DNA from 3 places in the Cohnella boryungensis genome. Region 3 is predicted to be linked to each of the others. Evidence: riboswitches for the same ligand, from Rfam matches in the RefSeq annotation. Region 3 holds a riboswitch; each other region holds the start of a gene.
What was found. A riboswitch is a leader RNA that binds a small molecule or an ion and turns the genes downstream of it on or off. The one in region 3 is predicted to bind cyclic di-AMP.

Region 1 (4,221 bases), on a different contig from region 3:
AGATTTGCTCCGCCATATAGCCAGATGTCTTTACCTGGCTTATTCTTTAGTTTATTTACTTCTTCAAGAATACGATCATTTATGAATATTGCGTTATGATCAGTCCCCTTTTGCGTTCTGGAAAACACATATTTCTGTTTGCTATGAACTACATCCCAGAATTCCTTTTCAGAATCCGTATGTTCAGTTCCCGGAGTAAACTGTCCCCATAGATCATAGCTTTTTCTTCCATATAAAATGGTATCGATTTGATTTAAGAAATTAATAAATCCCAGCTCAGCGTCCATAATGCACCAATCAACTTCACCATTTTTCCCTTCAATAAAACCATCTAAAGTAACTGCTAAATCTAAAATTATTCTTCGTTTCATGATGGTTACTCCTTTCGTTAATGTACCACCCATAATAGATCTCAAATACGTCACCTTATGTCATATTAATAAAAAGAGGATATCTTTAACTCCGATTAAAGCCCTAGTCCTGATATACTGAAGGTGGTAAAAATGTGGAAGTTCATTGGAGGGATTAATCTGAAGCCGTCTGTTAAGTACATCCTGACTGCTTTGACTGCTGTAATAGTTGCGGCGACTGTTCTGATCGTGCAACGCAACTTTTTTCAAGGGAAGCTAACGGATTACACAGTAGTCAATGATGGCCTTGCGGTCACCAAGGAATTCAACGTGAAGTCCAGCACGCCTCATCAGAACTCATCGGTAAAAGGATCGATCTTGGTATGGGCCGACAAAGGAATGGCTGAGCGTATGCGGATTGTTGCATCGTATGAGATTGATCCCAAAGATTTCGGCGGAATGATTATTTACATCCCGAAGAAATGGTATATCTCCAATATTCTGAGCAGTCACCCCGAAAATCAAAAGACATCTCTAACGCCAAGAGCTTCCCAAGGAGATAATATCATCGATGAATGGAGAAATAGGGTTGAAGTGGGTGTAGATTATTTAGGTAAGCCCTCAGGAGGCGGGTCAGGAACCGTAGTGATTGATTTAGTTTCTGATCAAAAAGCGATTTTACCATCGGAAATCTTCAATGTTATGGTTACAGTAGGCTCCGATATGCGGGAGGGTGTGCGGTCAATAGGAGTAGGCTTCATCAAAATTCCCATCTCTGTAGCCGCTGAAGGTTAATTATTGCGATTCTTCCTCTCCTATCTAGCTAGTGCTAAGCCCGAGCGGACGTTGAGGCTAACGGAATATCAGGCATTGCGTTTACGGAAGCAACGGTATCCGTCTTCTTCGAAGGTTGAACCCAATATTGCTCATTGCCCGGAAGATCATCGAACCATGCCGCTTGATCGGGGCAATCCAAAATCATGAATCGGCCATAGTGACCGTCCCGAGATTGATGATACTTTAAATACGCTTTACCATTCTCTATAGAGAGAATTTCGATTTTTCCCGAGGTATGGCTCATCGACAATCGAACCCTTTTACCTAGACCGGAGGTTAAGGCTTTTGCTTTCTCCACGACATCATAAACTTCTCTCAAAGGGAGAACGAAAGCGTTATTCCCTGCAACGGGCCGATTAACAAAGAAATAGTACGGAGTTACACCCGCCGCGGACAGCTTGTCGAGCAACTCTCCCAGCACCTTCGGATCATCATTTATTCCTCTCAGCACGGGTGTCTGATTCACAACGATCACGCCTGCTTCATGCAAAGCAGCGAACCCTTTCATGGCTTCCGGTGTTATCTCGCGCGGGTGGTTAATATGCGCCATTACATAAATTCGTTTATCTGCCATTGAATTTGCCTTAAGCGTCTCTAACAAATCTTCATCCTCATAGATTCTCATTGGATTGAATACAGGCATCTTGGAGCCTAACCGGATGATCTTGACATGCTCAATAGTTCTTAAGCGTTCAAGGATAAACCTGAGCTTCGGAGTGCCGAGTATCAGGCTGTCCCCGCCAGTAAGCAGGACGTTGCTAATCTCCGGATGCTGCTCAATATACGATAATCCCGGTTCAATATCCGACACGGCTTCTTTGACGTCATTGCGGAATAGCCGCTTGCGAAAACAGTATCTGCAATATGCCCCACATACTTCCGACACGATTAGCAGGGCCGTCGAACTATACTTATGTTGACACCCAGGAACCACATAATTCGTATCTTCGTCTGAAGCATCCCATCTTCCATACTCCCCGAGCTCTTCCTCATTTGGTATGACCAACTTACGAATTGGATCGTCTGGTTCATTCCAATCAATGAGACTTAAGTAATAATCATTCACCCGAAAAACAAACTTGTCTGTAATAAGCTTCAATCTGTCTCGTTCTTCTTGGGGAATGTTCGTCAATTTGTCTATATCGGTAATGTACTTAGGCTTTGCCATTAAACCAACTCCTCTTAATATGGATAAATAAACTGGAAACAAAAAAAGACCCATTCACACGGGTCAGAAAACAAGCAGAGTTGTTAACTCTACAATAATATGACCCATCTATGTGCTGACGAGGTTAGCTGACGGACTCGGGATAGATGGTTCCCTACGATCCATCTGGATCGATTCGCCCCAGTTACTGGGTCCCCCGCTTTCCGGATTTACGGAAATTAAGCAGTAAGATGTGAAACTTTACTAAAACTATAACAGATAACATTCAAACTGACAACTTTGTTCTCTAGTAAAAGTTGTTTGTAAGCGTGTGGAATAACGTGACAACCGCAAAAAGCTGCCAAGGTTCCCCTTGCAGCTGATGAACTACGATATTAAGAGCGGGGTTTATTAATGAATTGACCTGTATTCTCGAATACTTTCTCGTCTCCTACCACAACCACGATATCATCTTCTCTCAGAACCACATGCGGTCCTGGCGAGATAGAGACATGAGTTCCTCGGCGCAATGCAATAATCGTGGCGCCTGTATTCTGCCAAAATTGAAGATTTCCGATCGTTTGTCCGACTACATGTGAATTCGGTAAAATCTTTAACTCGATTGGATTATATGGTTTAAGATTTTGCAGCCTGTCTGAAGTCTCAATGATCTCCGTCAACAAGACTTCAAGCTTCAGATCCAAATCCTGTTTTTCTTGCAGCAACTGCTGCAAGTTTTGCTTGAGCGAATAAACGGATTTCAAATACTTGTTTTTCGTTATATATTCATAAGCATGATGACTGGACAAGATAATGATCTCTTTGCCTTGAGAGACAGAAACAATATTTTCTTCCTTAAGCAATCCAATCGCTTTTCGAATGGTTTCAGGAGACACATGGTATTGCCCTGCCAGCAGCGACCTGCCGGAAATCTTACTATTTACAGGGATTTCCCCACTTACGATCCTTTGCGCGATATCGAGTGCAATAGATTTATATCCTGCCTTTTCTACATCCGGCATAAATTCGTTTTACTCCTTATTCTGTGAAATGACTCTAAAGACAATCATACGACTTACAAAATAAGAAGTAAACTGCCATACCTCAGCCGCGTCATCGATATTAACATCCTGATAATAACCTGAAATGAAAATTTGTTCTTGTCAACTGACACTCGTCATTAATTGTGCTTCAGTACCCGATGCAAATCGTTCATTCACTAACAGCAGCTGCATCAAAAAATAGGAGTTTAGAATTATTACGCAAGAATAAATAGCAATATATGTTAATTATTCGACTTTATCTCCTATTGAACATATGCCAAGTAGAGGAAATAGAAGTTTTAATGTGATATTTGTATATTACTGTCATTGTTCACGCTTACTTCGGAATTGAACCAATATTTTCCTTGATTTACACTAACATTTGTAAGGACATCTATTTATCCATCTACAAAAATATCAAGAGAATGGAGAGGAGAAAATGATAAACATGTATTCGAATTAAATCAGAACGTAACCTGTCGCACTCGTCTACTCTTTGTTGCTAGTGTTCTGCTTTATGATTGCTTTTGACATCTAAACGATAGTGCTCGGAACTAAAATACAGAAAGATTACAAAGGAGAGAATACTGTATGTACACTTATTCCCGCTTGAAGAAAACGTTTTACGTCTTTCTGGCCTCGACCTTGCTTTTATCATTAGGTACTTTGTCAAATGGAGCATACACTTCAGCGAGTGTACAGTTCTTGCCGACGAGTACATCATTCTCAAACACCGCAGCTCCAGTGTTCGAAGAAAAAATTGTCATCAAGCTTAAACAACAAGCTTTCCTTCCAAGTAAAGAAGGGAAACTTCAATTGCAACAAGAAGTGGTATCGCCGCTAT
Region 2 (4,221 bases), on a different contig from region 3:
ATCTTTGGCAGCCTCATCCAGATTGTGCTCACGTTTATCATTCCGTTCGCCTTCGTCAACTATTATCCTGCCGCTTACCTGCTGGGCAAAGACAGTCTGCTGATGCCGGTCTGGGGGATGTGGATCGTCCCAGCGGTCGGTCCGCTCGTCTACTGGCTCGGCTATGTCGTCTGGATGCGAGGTGTCAACAAGTACCAGGGAGCCGGGGGATAAGAGCAGCAAGAGGCCTCCCACGACGTGAGGCCTCTTGCGCATGGTTGCAGATAATACGGAGTAAGCTTGCGTGCATTATCAATAAATATTTTCGTTAAAATGCTGATGGGACACCCTTTGTGCTTGAGAAGGGAATTAGTTAATGATATTAATCTTCCGTTATAGTTAACATAATTATACTTATGTTAATTTTGAAAAACGATGGTTGACCAGAAAATAGAATGACGGTTATTATAGATGAATAAAGTCTATGAATCAGTTTAATCCAATTAAGGATATGAGATATCCTTAAAAGCTTTTTATTAGACGAAAAGGAGCGAATAGAAATGACTTCGGAGTTTTTTAATGAGAAGATTTGGGAAGACGCCTGGAGGAATGATCAATCGACCACGATCCACAAGATGAAATTGGCGGGGATCGACAGCACGCATGCTTTCGACGATAAGGCGGAGGCCTTTAATGCCGAGGCGTTCAGCGAAGAGGGACGGCGGAGAGCGAAACGAATCATGAACTGGATAGAAGGACAAGGCGTAGATTTCAAGGATTCGACTATTCTTGATATCGGTGCCGCTTCTGGCGGATTTTCGGTCCCGTTCGCGGAAAGAGGCGCCGCCGTGACTGCCGTAGAGCCTTGCCTTCCTCTGGTCCGACTGCTTGAGAGCAATACGAAAGAGCTTAACAACCGAAGTGTTGATATTGTGCCTGAAGATTTCGAGGACATTGAGATCGAGGCTAAGGGCTGGAAAAACGCTTTCGACCTCGTATTCGTATCCATGTGTCCGGTTATTGCCGACTGGGAGAGCGTAGAGAAGGTGCTGAGCTGCGCTCGTCAATATTGTTACATGAGCTTGTCGGCAGGCTTCAGGGAGAACAGCCTGGCGAACGAGATATTGCCGCTTATCAGCGATCAGCCTCTGCAGACGACCGGGCAGCTGGAAATGGCTTACCTGCTCCACTTGCTGTACATCAAGGGTTATGCTTACGAGTCGCTGATTACCAAGGAAATGAAAACGATGGAGCTTACCAAAGAAGCGGCGACCGCAAATGTGTTGAATTGGTTTAAGCAGCACGGGCTTCCCGCAGATTCGCAGCATCGGGATATTATCGCCGCGTATCTGGATCGGACCTACCCGACGGATAAGGTAACCTTTCAACAGGGAGGGCGCTTCGGCAAGGTGCTGGTGCGCCTGCAAGATCAGAGCATGTATTCCGGAGAACGGCGAACCTAATAAGAACTATTCAGTTGACGAAGAAGAGCCCTTAACGTTAGGGCTCTTCTTCGTATTGCAGCAGGGCGTATGTATCGAAGAAACGCAGAGCGACAATGAAATTCGAATAGAAAACAAGAGACGAGTTCATGTAAGCGTTATTTCGAACTGAATTGTTCATTAAAGCGTTTAATGGCTTCGCTTTTGCCGTTTGGCAATCCGACATGGATGCAGTATGATCATTCCGTAAGTGATATTCACTGTACGCTGAGCTTCCGAAACAGGAAGGCGGGGGAACCAAAGCGACGATCGATCTTGAGCGTCGCAAGGGGTGAATCGGGAAATGCAGGCTGCTTGCATCCCGTAGGGCGACTCTAAACGCCCGAATCCGACAGCTAACCTCGTAAGCGTCGTTAGAGAGGGTGAAAAACTTCGGTGCTTGACGGCCGCGGGGGGATCCTCTGCGGTCTTTTTTTCTATGCACAAAACGCGGCTTGCGCGGATATTGGCCTATCAATTATGACACATTAAGGAACGGTGATTTCTTTGAGATCAAAAGTGAAAAGATGGCTGTTGGGCCGGCCGCTCAAGTCGAATGAACTGGGAGAGCAGCGACTTAGAAAAACGAAAGCATTAGCGATACTTTCATCGGATGCCTTGTCCTCGGTCGCCTATGGTCCGGAACAGATTCTGCTCGTGCTGATGACGGCGGGCGCGGCCGCTTTCTGGTACTCCATCCCGATTGGGATTGGCGTTCTTATTCTGTTGATGGCGCTGATCTTGTCGTATCGTCAAATCATTTTCGCTTATCCCCACGGCGGGGGTGCATATGTCGTCTCCAAGGAAAATCTCGGGATATCCGCCGGTCTAATTGCGGGCGGCTCCTTGTTGGTCGATTACATTCTTACGGTTGCTGTTAGTGTATCTGCAGGAACAGATGCCCTCACCTCGGCGTTCCCAAGCCTTCATGAGCACAAGGTCGCCATTGCGGTGATGTTTGTCATCCTAATTACGTTATTGAACCTGCGAGGGGTGACGGAGTCTGCTTCGCTGATGGCTTATCCGGTTTATTTGTTCGTGCTGGCGCTTTTTATTCTGATCGGGGTGGGCTTGTACAATATCCTCAGCGGTCACGCTTCGCCTGATCTGCACACTTCGATCGGCACGCCGGTAGCCGGAATCAGCCTGTTTCTTCTCCTTCGCGCTTTCGCTTCGGGGAGTTCTGCCTTAACCGGCGTAGAGGCCATATCCAATGCAATTCCGAACTTTAAGACTCCTGCTTCGCATAATGCAGCCAAAACGCTCATGGCTATGGGAGCTCTGCTGGCGCTCTTATTTTCGGGCATCGTGTTGCTGGCTTATTACTACGGGATCGTTCCGAAGGCGGAAGTCACGGTCGTATCGCAAATCGCCGAGCATACGTTCGGTCGCCATTTCATGTACTTCTTCATTCAAGGAACGACGGCTATGATTCTGATTCTCGCGGCGAATACGGGATATTCGGCCTTTCCGCTGCTTGCCGTCAATCTGGCCAAAGACAAATTTATCCCTCGAATGTTCAAGGTAAGAGGGGACAGATTGGGCTACTCCAACGGCATTATTATGCTCGGTGTGCTTTCGATTCTCCTGATCGTCGTGTTCAGCGGGGATACGGAGCAATTGATTCCGCTATATGCCGTCGGCGTATTTATTCCGTTTACGTTATCTCAGACGGGAATGAGCCTGAAGTGGATTCGGCAGAAGCCTGATGGATGGGTTCCCAAGCTGATCGTGAATCTGATCGGAGCGCTCATTAGCTTCACGGTCACGCTGGTCTTCTTCATCACCAAGTTTTCGCAGGTCTGGTCCGTTCTCCTGTTCCTGCCACTAATCATATTCCTGTTCATACGGATAAGAAAGCACTACGAAGCCGTCGGGGAGCAATTGAGACTAGCCACTTGCGAGCCGGCGCTGCCGATCGAGGGGAATATCGTCCTAGTGCCCGTATCGGGAATTACACATGTTGTAGAGCATTCGCTTAACTACGCCCAATCCCTCGCTGCGGACCAGATTATCGCGGTGTACGTTCCGTTCGAGAGGGAGGAGGAGCAGCGCTTTCAAGAGAAGTGGCGGGACTGGAAGCCGGATATTAGGTTAGTTACGCTGCATTCGCCGTATCGGAGCATCATTCAACCGTTAACCCGATTTATCGACTCGATTCAGCGCAAGGCCAGCGAGTCAAATTATCAGGTTACCGTCATCATTCCGCAATTTATTCCCAAGAAAGGCTGGCACAACATTCTTCATAACCAGACGAGCTTCATGATTCGCACGCATCTGTTGTATCGCAAGGATGTCATAGTGACGACCGTTCCTTATCATCTAAAGAAATAACAAGTGCGCGTGCGCTGGCGAAAACCCATCCGCCAAGCTGCTTTGATAATAGTGGCTTGGCGGATTTGCTCCAAGAAAAGCGCAGGTTTAATCCTTGACGCAAGGTAACATAATAGTTATTGTAGATATGTAGAGTCTTTTTTTCGAGGTGATTATGAATGAAGTACTCAAAGGCTACCGATTATGCTCTCCATACCATGCTCTTTCTTACTGTAGCCACCCCGCAAAAACCAATGGGCGTACAGCAGCTGGCGAAGCGGCAAAATGTGTCTCCAACCTACTTGTCCAAAATACTGACCAAGTTGGTAAAGGCGGGCATGATTGAATCGATAACAGGTGTGAATGGCGGCTATCGACTCAAACTAAATTGGGAGAATATTTCGTTCCTAGATATTATCCATGCGATAGAAGGCTCGGCCTCCTTGTT
Region 3 (4,221 bases):
CTCATACTTGACGAAGTAAGGCTCCAGCTCGTCATAGGTGATGCCCCAGTCGCGAAGCGGCATGTCCTTCGGAATTTTGTTTTTTCCGTAGCGCTCCTCCGTCATGGTGCGTATCTGGAAATCATACGGCAGAAACCGATAATACTGCCCGTTCCAGTGCACGCCCGCCCCCCCGACGCCGTCTCCCATAAGGAAGGAGCCGTAGGAGCGCATGGGGAGGGCTCTCATTTTTTCCGTATTGCGGAATGTCACCGTTTCCTTGGACAAATCCTGCATGAGCTCGTAACGCGATGCATATCTGAGCTCGTCGTGTACGTGATAATAATCCTGGGTGCTGCGGCTCTTGCCTCTTTCCAGGCCAACGACGTGATGCCCGGCCTTGGTCAGCTCGGCTGCGATAATACCGCCTACCCAACCCATTCCGACAATGACCACGGGCACTTTCGGCAGCTTGTTCGCCATTCGGGGTTCCTCCTTAGCTTAGTTGCAGATGGTCGTGAAGGCTGAGCGGCTCCATCTGGATGAACTCTTCCTTCTCGATCAGATCGAGATAGCTCATTTGGTTGCCGGGATAATTGCGCATCTTCCAGCCGGCCATGTTTTTGTTGCCGCCGTAGAGAGGGTCTGCATAGACGCCTTCCAGGGTCAGATTCCGCAAGATCGTGAAGAATGCCAACCCCGGAACGCCTTTCAAATTCACCTCGTCCTTCTCGAAGGCGGTAAGCACCTCATCCTGCTGCTCGGGGGAAATCTTGGCGAACGTATTCTGGTGCTTGTCCTGGCTGTACTCGTTCAACGAGTCCAGGCCGAGGGCGAGCAGATCTCTTCTTTTGAACGTCAGCTGATAGCCCTGCGTCGCCTCGGCTTTGTAGAACGGCGGGGTCATATACTCCCGGGCGTTGAATCCGTAAGCGCCGGCCATCTGGTGGTCGATGAAAAAGGCAACCCCGAGCTCCTTCGCGCCGGGACCGTTATCATCCTTGGGAAATATGCGCTCCGCTGCCGCCTCGACCGTCTGGAATTGCCCCTGCGAGAAGAACATCAACGCTTGATTGTAATCCTGGCTTTGCGGAGACTGGGGCGTTTCCGTCGCTTCCGGCGGAACCGCTCCCTCCGGTCCGGACTTGCTCCTGTTCGTGCCGATTATTCCGCCGATGACGCCGCCTACGACGACGCCTCCGAGAGCCGTGCCCGAGTATTTCAGAAATTTTCTGCGCGATTCATCCTTGGGCTGCTGGGGCGATTGCTTCGTCAATGTCCTCTTCCTCTCTTCCTCGACCGGAAAGAATATAGGCGAATTATTCCCTATATCCACCATTTCATCCATCAATCCGTGCAAAAAAGAAGGATTTCCCCAGCAGCTCGGGAAATCCTTCCGGCAGATCGATAGGTTGCGGGGATCGCCAATTCCCCGTCACATAATCTGGCCTGATGCAACTCTCAGGCGCTTCGGAGCTCCCCTCCCGACGCCTTAGCCTACATCGAACCGATAGCCGACCCATTCATGATGGCGATACGGCTTGAAGCTGGCTTTGAATTCCGTCGCGGAGCGTTCGAAATGCTCCTTGACGACCTTATCGACGATGACATAGCCGTAAGCCATGTTGGCGTATTCGACGGCGTTGCCCATCGCTTCTCCATAATACAGACTGTCGGCAGGCAGGTTCAGTCCCGTCTCGAAGCCGAAAACGGCCCCCATGCTGATGCCGACGCCGCCCTGCAGCGCAAGATCGAGGCCTTCCTCCGTGAACGAGGGGTTGATGGCCGTATCGATCGCATTCAAGATTTGAATCCCGCAAAGACAGCAGCGACTGGCCGCATCGGGCACCGACATCGGGAAGATTGCCGTGTAGGAGTGTTGGCTCGCTTCGATCAGCTTGCCTCCCCAGCCCGACACGATCTGCGTCATCACCGTGACGAAACGAACGACGCCAAGCTGAGCCAGCGCCAGATCCTCCCCTCGCACTCCGGCTCCGCTCGCTTCAACGGTCAAATGAAGCACGGCGTAATCGTCCTCGGTCGGGGAGTGCTCAGACGGCTCCGATTTCCGCTGCAAGATCAGCTTCGTTTGTTCCATCAATTGCTCGTAAGTCGTTCTGGCCGATTCCGCTTGATGCATCGCGCACACCTCCTGGATATGAAATTACGCAAAAAAGACCCGATCGCCGCAAGCCTACGCTTGAGCGATAAAGGGTCTCCAAAGAACGCAAAAAGACCCCATAAAAGGGTCCGAAAGGAAAAGTAAAATGTCGAAGACTCAGACCCATCTCTGCTGACGAGGTTAGCTGACGGACTCGGGTAGATGGTACCCTACGCTCTGACGAACGATTCGCCCCTGAAGACTGGTTCCCCCGCTTTCCATCCCTGAAGGACGGAAATTAAGCTACTTCTATAGTATGCGGCAGCCGTCGAAATGTCAAACCTTTCTTCGGAATTTCCAAACATATTAAACAGATATGTTGACTATGTTGAGGGGAACCGCTACGATAATGAAATATCGGTTAGGCTCATTACCTATCAAGAAAGGTGTTAATTTCGACATGACGACTCCCTATCGCATTTTGCTGTTCTATAAATATGTCTCGATTCCGAACGCTGCGGAGCTGGCCGCCGAGCATTTGCAATACTGCAAGGCTCTGGACATCCGGGGACGCATTCTGATCGCCGACGAAGGCATCAACGGAACGCTGTCCGGCACAATCGAACAGACGGATGCCTATATGGCCGCGATGCATGCCCACCCCCTCTTCTCCGATCTGCTGTTCAAGATCGATGAAGCGGAGGGCCACGCGTTCTCCAAAATGTTCGTTCGACACAAGAAAGAGCTGGTGACGCTTCGCTACGACAAGAAGCTCGATCCGAACACGGACGGCGGAGACCGGCTGAGCCCGAAAGCCTTCTACGAAAAAATGCAGCAGGACGACGTCCTCATTCTCGACGGACGGAGCAACTATGAATACGATCTCGGCCACTTTCGCAACGCGATCAAGCCGGATCTGGAGACATTCCGCGAATTCCCGGAATGGATTCGCAATCATCTGACCGAGCACCGGGACAAGCCGATTCTGACGTATTGCACCGGAGGAATCCGCTGCGAGATGCTGACCGCCGTGCTGAAGAACGAAGGGTTTAACGAGGTTTACCAGCTGGACGGAGGCATCGTGACGTACGGTCAGGATCCCGAGGTGCAAGGCAGAGGCTTCGACGGCAACTGCTACGTTTTCGACGAGCGAGTTTCCGTACGCATCAACCTTACAGATGAGCACATCCTCGTCGGCGAATGCCATCACTGCGGCGCCAAGACGGACCGCTACCTGAACTGCGCGGACGATACTTGCCATCTGCAGCATTTGTGCTGCGAGGCCTGCGAAACCGAACATCGAGGTTACTGCTCGGCGGAATGCGAAGCTCACGATCTCGCCGTTGCAGGCTCTGTCCTGTAGCGGACAAAGTCTATTCCCGGGAGGTTATGTCTTGAAAGACGATCTGGATTTGTCCACGCGCAACAGGATTATGCAAATGCTGAAAACCTCCGGGGAACTGACGGCGAAGGAGATTACCGATCAACTGGGCATTACAGGCATGGCCGTAAGGCGGCATATCGCCAATCTCGAACGCGACAGCTTGATCGAATCGACGACGGTCCGGCTTCCGATGGGCCGCCCGGCCGCCGTATATCGGCTGGCCGCCCAAGCCGAGGAGTATTTCCCGAAAAACTATCATGCCGTTGCATTGGATCTTCTCGCGGAGCTGGAAGACGAAGCCGGACAATCGATGGTCAATCTTCTCTTCGAGAAGCGCAAGGAAACCTTGTACAAGCGGTACGCCGGGAAGATGGCCGACTCCGAGCTGGAGCACAAGGTTGCGGCTCTGTCCGACATTCAAAATGACAACGGCTATATGACGACCTGGGAGAAAACGTCCGACGACGCTTATGTCCTGACCGAGTATAATTGTCCGATTGCTCAGGTCGCCAACAAATACAATCAGGCTTGCGCCTGCGAGCTGAAGCTGTTCGAATCGTTGCTTGGAGCGACGGTCAGCCGTTCGGACTGCTTGGCCAGCGGAGATCGCAAGTGCGTCTATCATATTCGCCGTTCATAACAAACGCTCTCGCCCGCATTCCGGGCAAGAGCGTTTATTCTTTGACGAATCAAACCGTAGCCAACCGCATTAACGGGATTTGCCCAGTGCTTGAATGTTGGTCAACCACAGGTTTTT

Region 1: it holds a riboswitch for cyclic di-AMP, as region 3 does, so the genes downstream of both, ACFO1S_RS24895 (KamA family radical SAM protein) here and ACFO1S_RS27510 (hypothetical protein) in region 3, are expected to answer to the same signal.
Region 2: it holds a riboswitch for cyclic di-AMP, as region 3 does, so the genes downstream of both, ACFO1S_RS24290 (APC family permease) here and ACFO1S_RS27510 (hypothetical protein) in region 3, are expected to answer to the same signal.

Annotation. Positions count from the first base shown of each region.
Region 1 is NZ_JBHSED010000065.1:251,227-255,447, forward strand. Features, by position in the region: gene ACFO1S_RS24885 (dihydrofolate reductase family protein) at 1-371, opposite strand, end outside; gene ACFO1S_RS24890 (hypothetical protein) at 504-1,145, shown strand; gene ACFO1S_RS24895 (KamA family radical SAM protein) at 1,180-2,355, opposite strand; cyclic di-AMP (ydaO/yuaA leader) riboswitch at 2,455-2,590, opposite strand; gene ACFO1S_RS24900 (GntR family transcriptional regulator) at 2,730-3,356, opposite strand; gene ACFO1S_RS24905 (S8 family serine peptidase) at 3,969-4,221, shown strand, end outside.
Region 2 is NZ_JBHSED010000065.1:126,724-130,944, forward strand. Features, by position in the region: gene ACFO1S_RS24280 (ABC transporter permease) at 1-213, shown strand, start outside; gene ACFO1S_RS24285 (class I SAM-dependent methyltransferase) at 540-1,442, shown strand; cyclic di-AMP (ydaO/yuaA leader) riboswitch at 1,677-1,847, shown strand; gene ACFO1S_RS24290 (APC family permease) at 1,968-3,794, shown strand; gene ACFO1S_RS24295 (Rrf2 family transcriptional regulator) at 3,953-4,221, shown strand, end outside.
Region 3 is NZ_JBHSED010000074.1:27,110-31,330, forward strand. Features, by position in the region: gene ACFO1S_RS27500 (GMC family oxidoreductase) at 1-462, opposite strand, end outside; gene ACFO1S_RS27505 (gluconate 2-dehydrogenase subunit 3 family protein) at 476-1,255, opposite strand; gene ACFO1S_RS27510 (hypothetical protein) at 1,472-2,119, opposite strand; cyclic di-AMP (ydaO/yuaA leader) riboswitch at 2,256-2,395, opposite strand; gene trhO (oxygen-dependent tRNA uridine(34) hydroxylase TrhO) at 2,541-3,443, shown strand; gene ACFO1S_RS27520 (helix-turn-helix transcriptional regulator) at 3,475-4,104, shown strand; gene ACFO1S_RS27525 (hypothetical protein) at 4,174-4,221, opposite strand, start outside.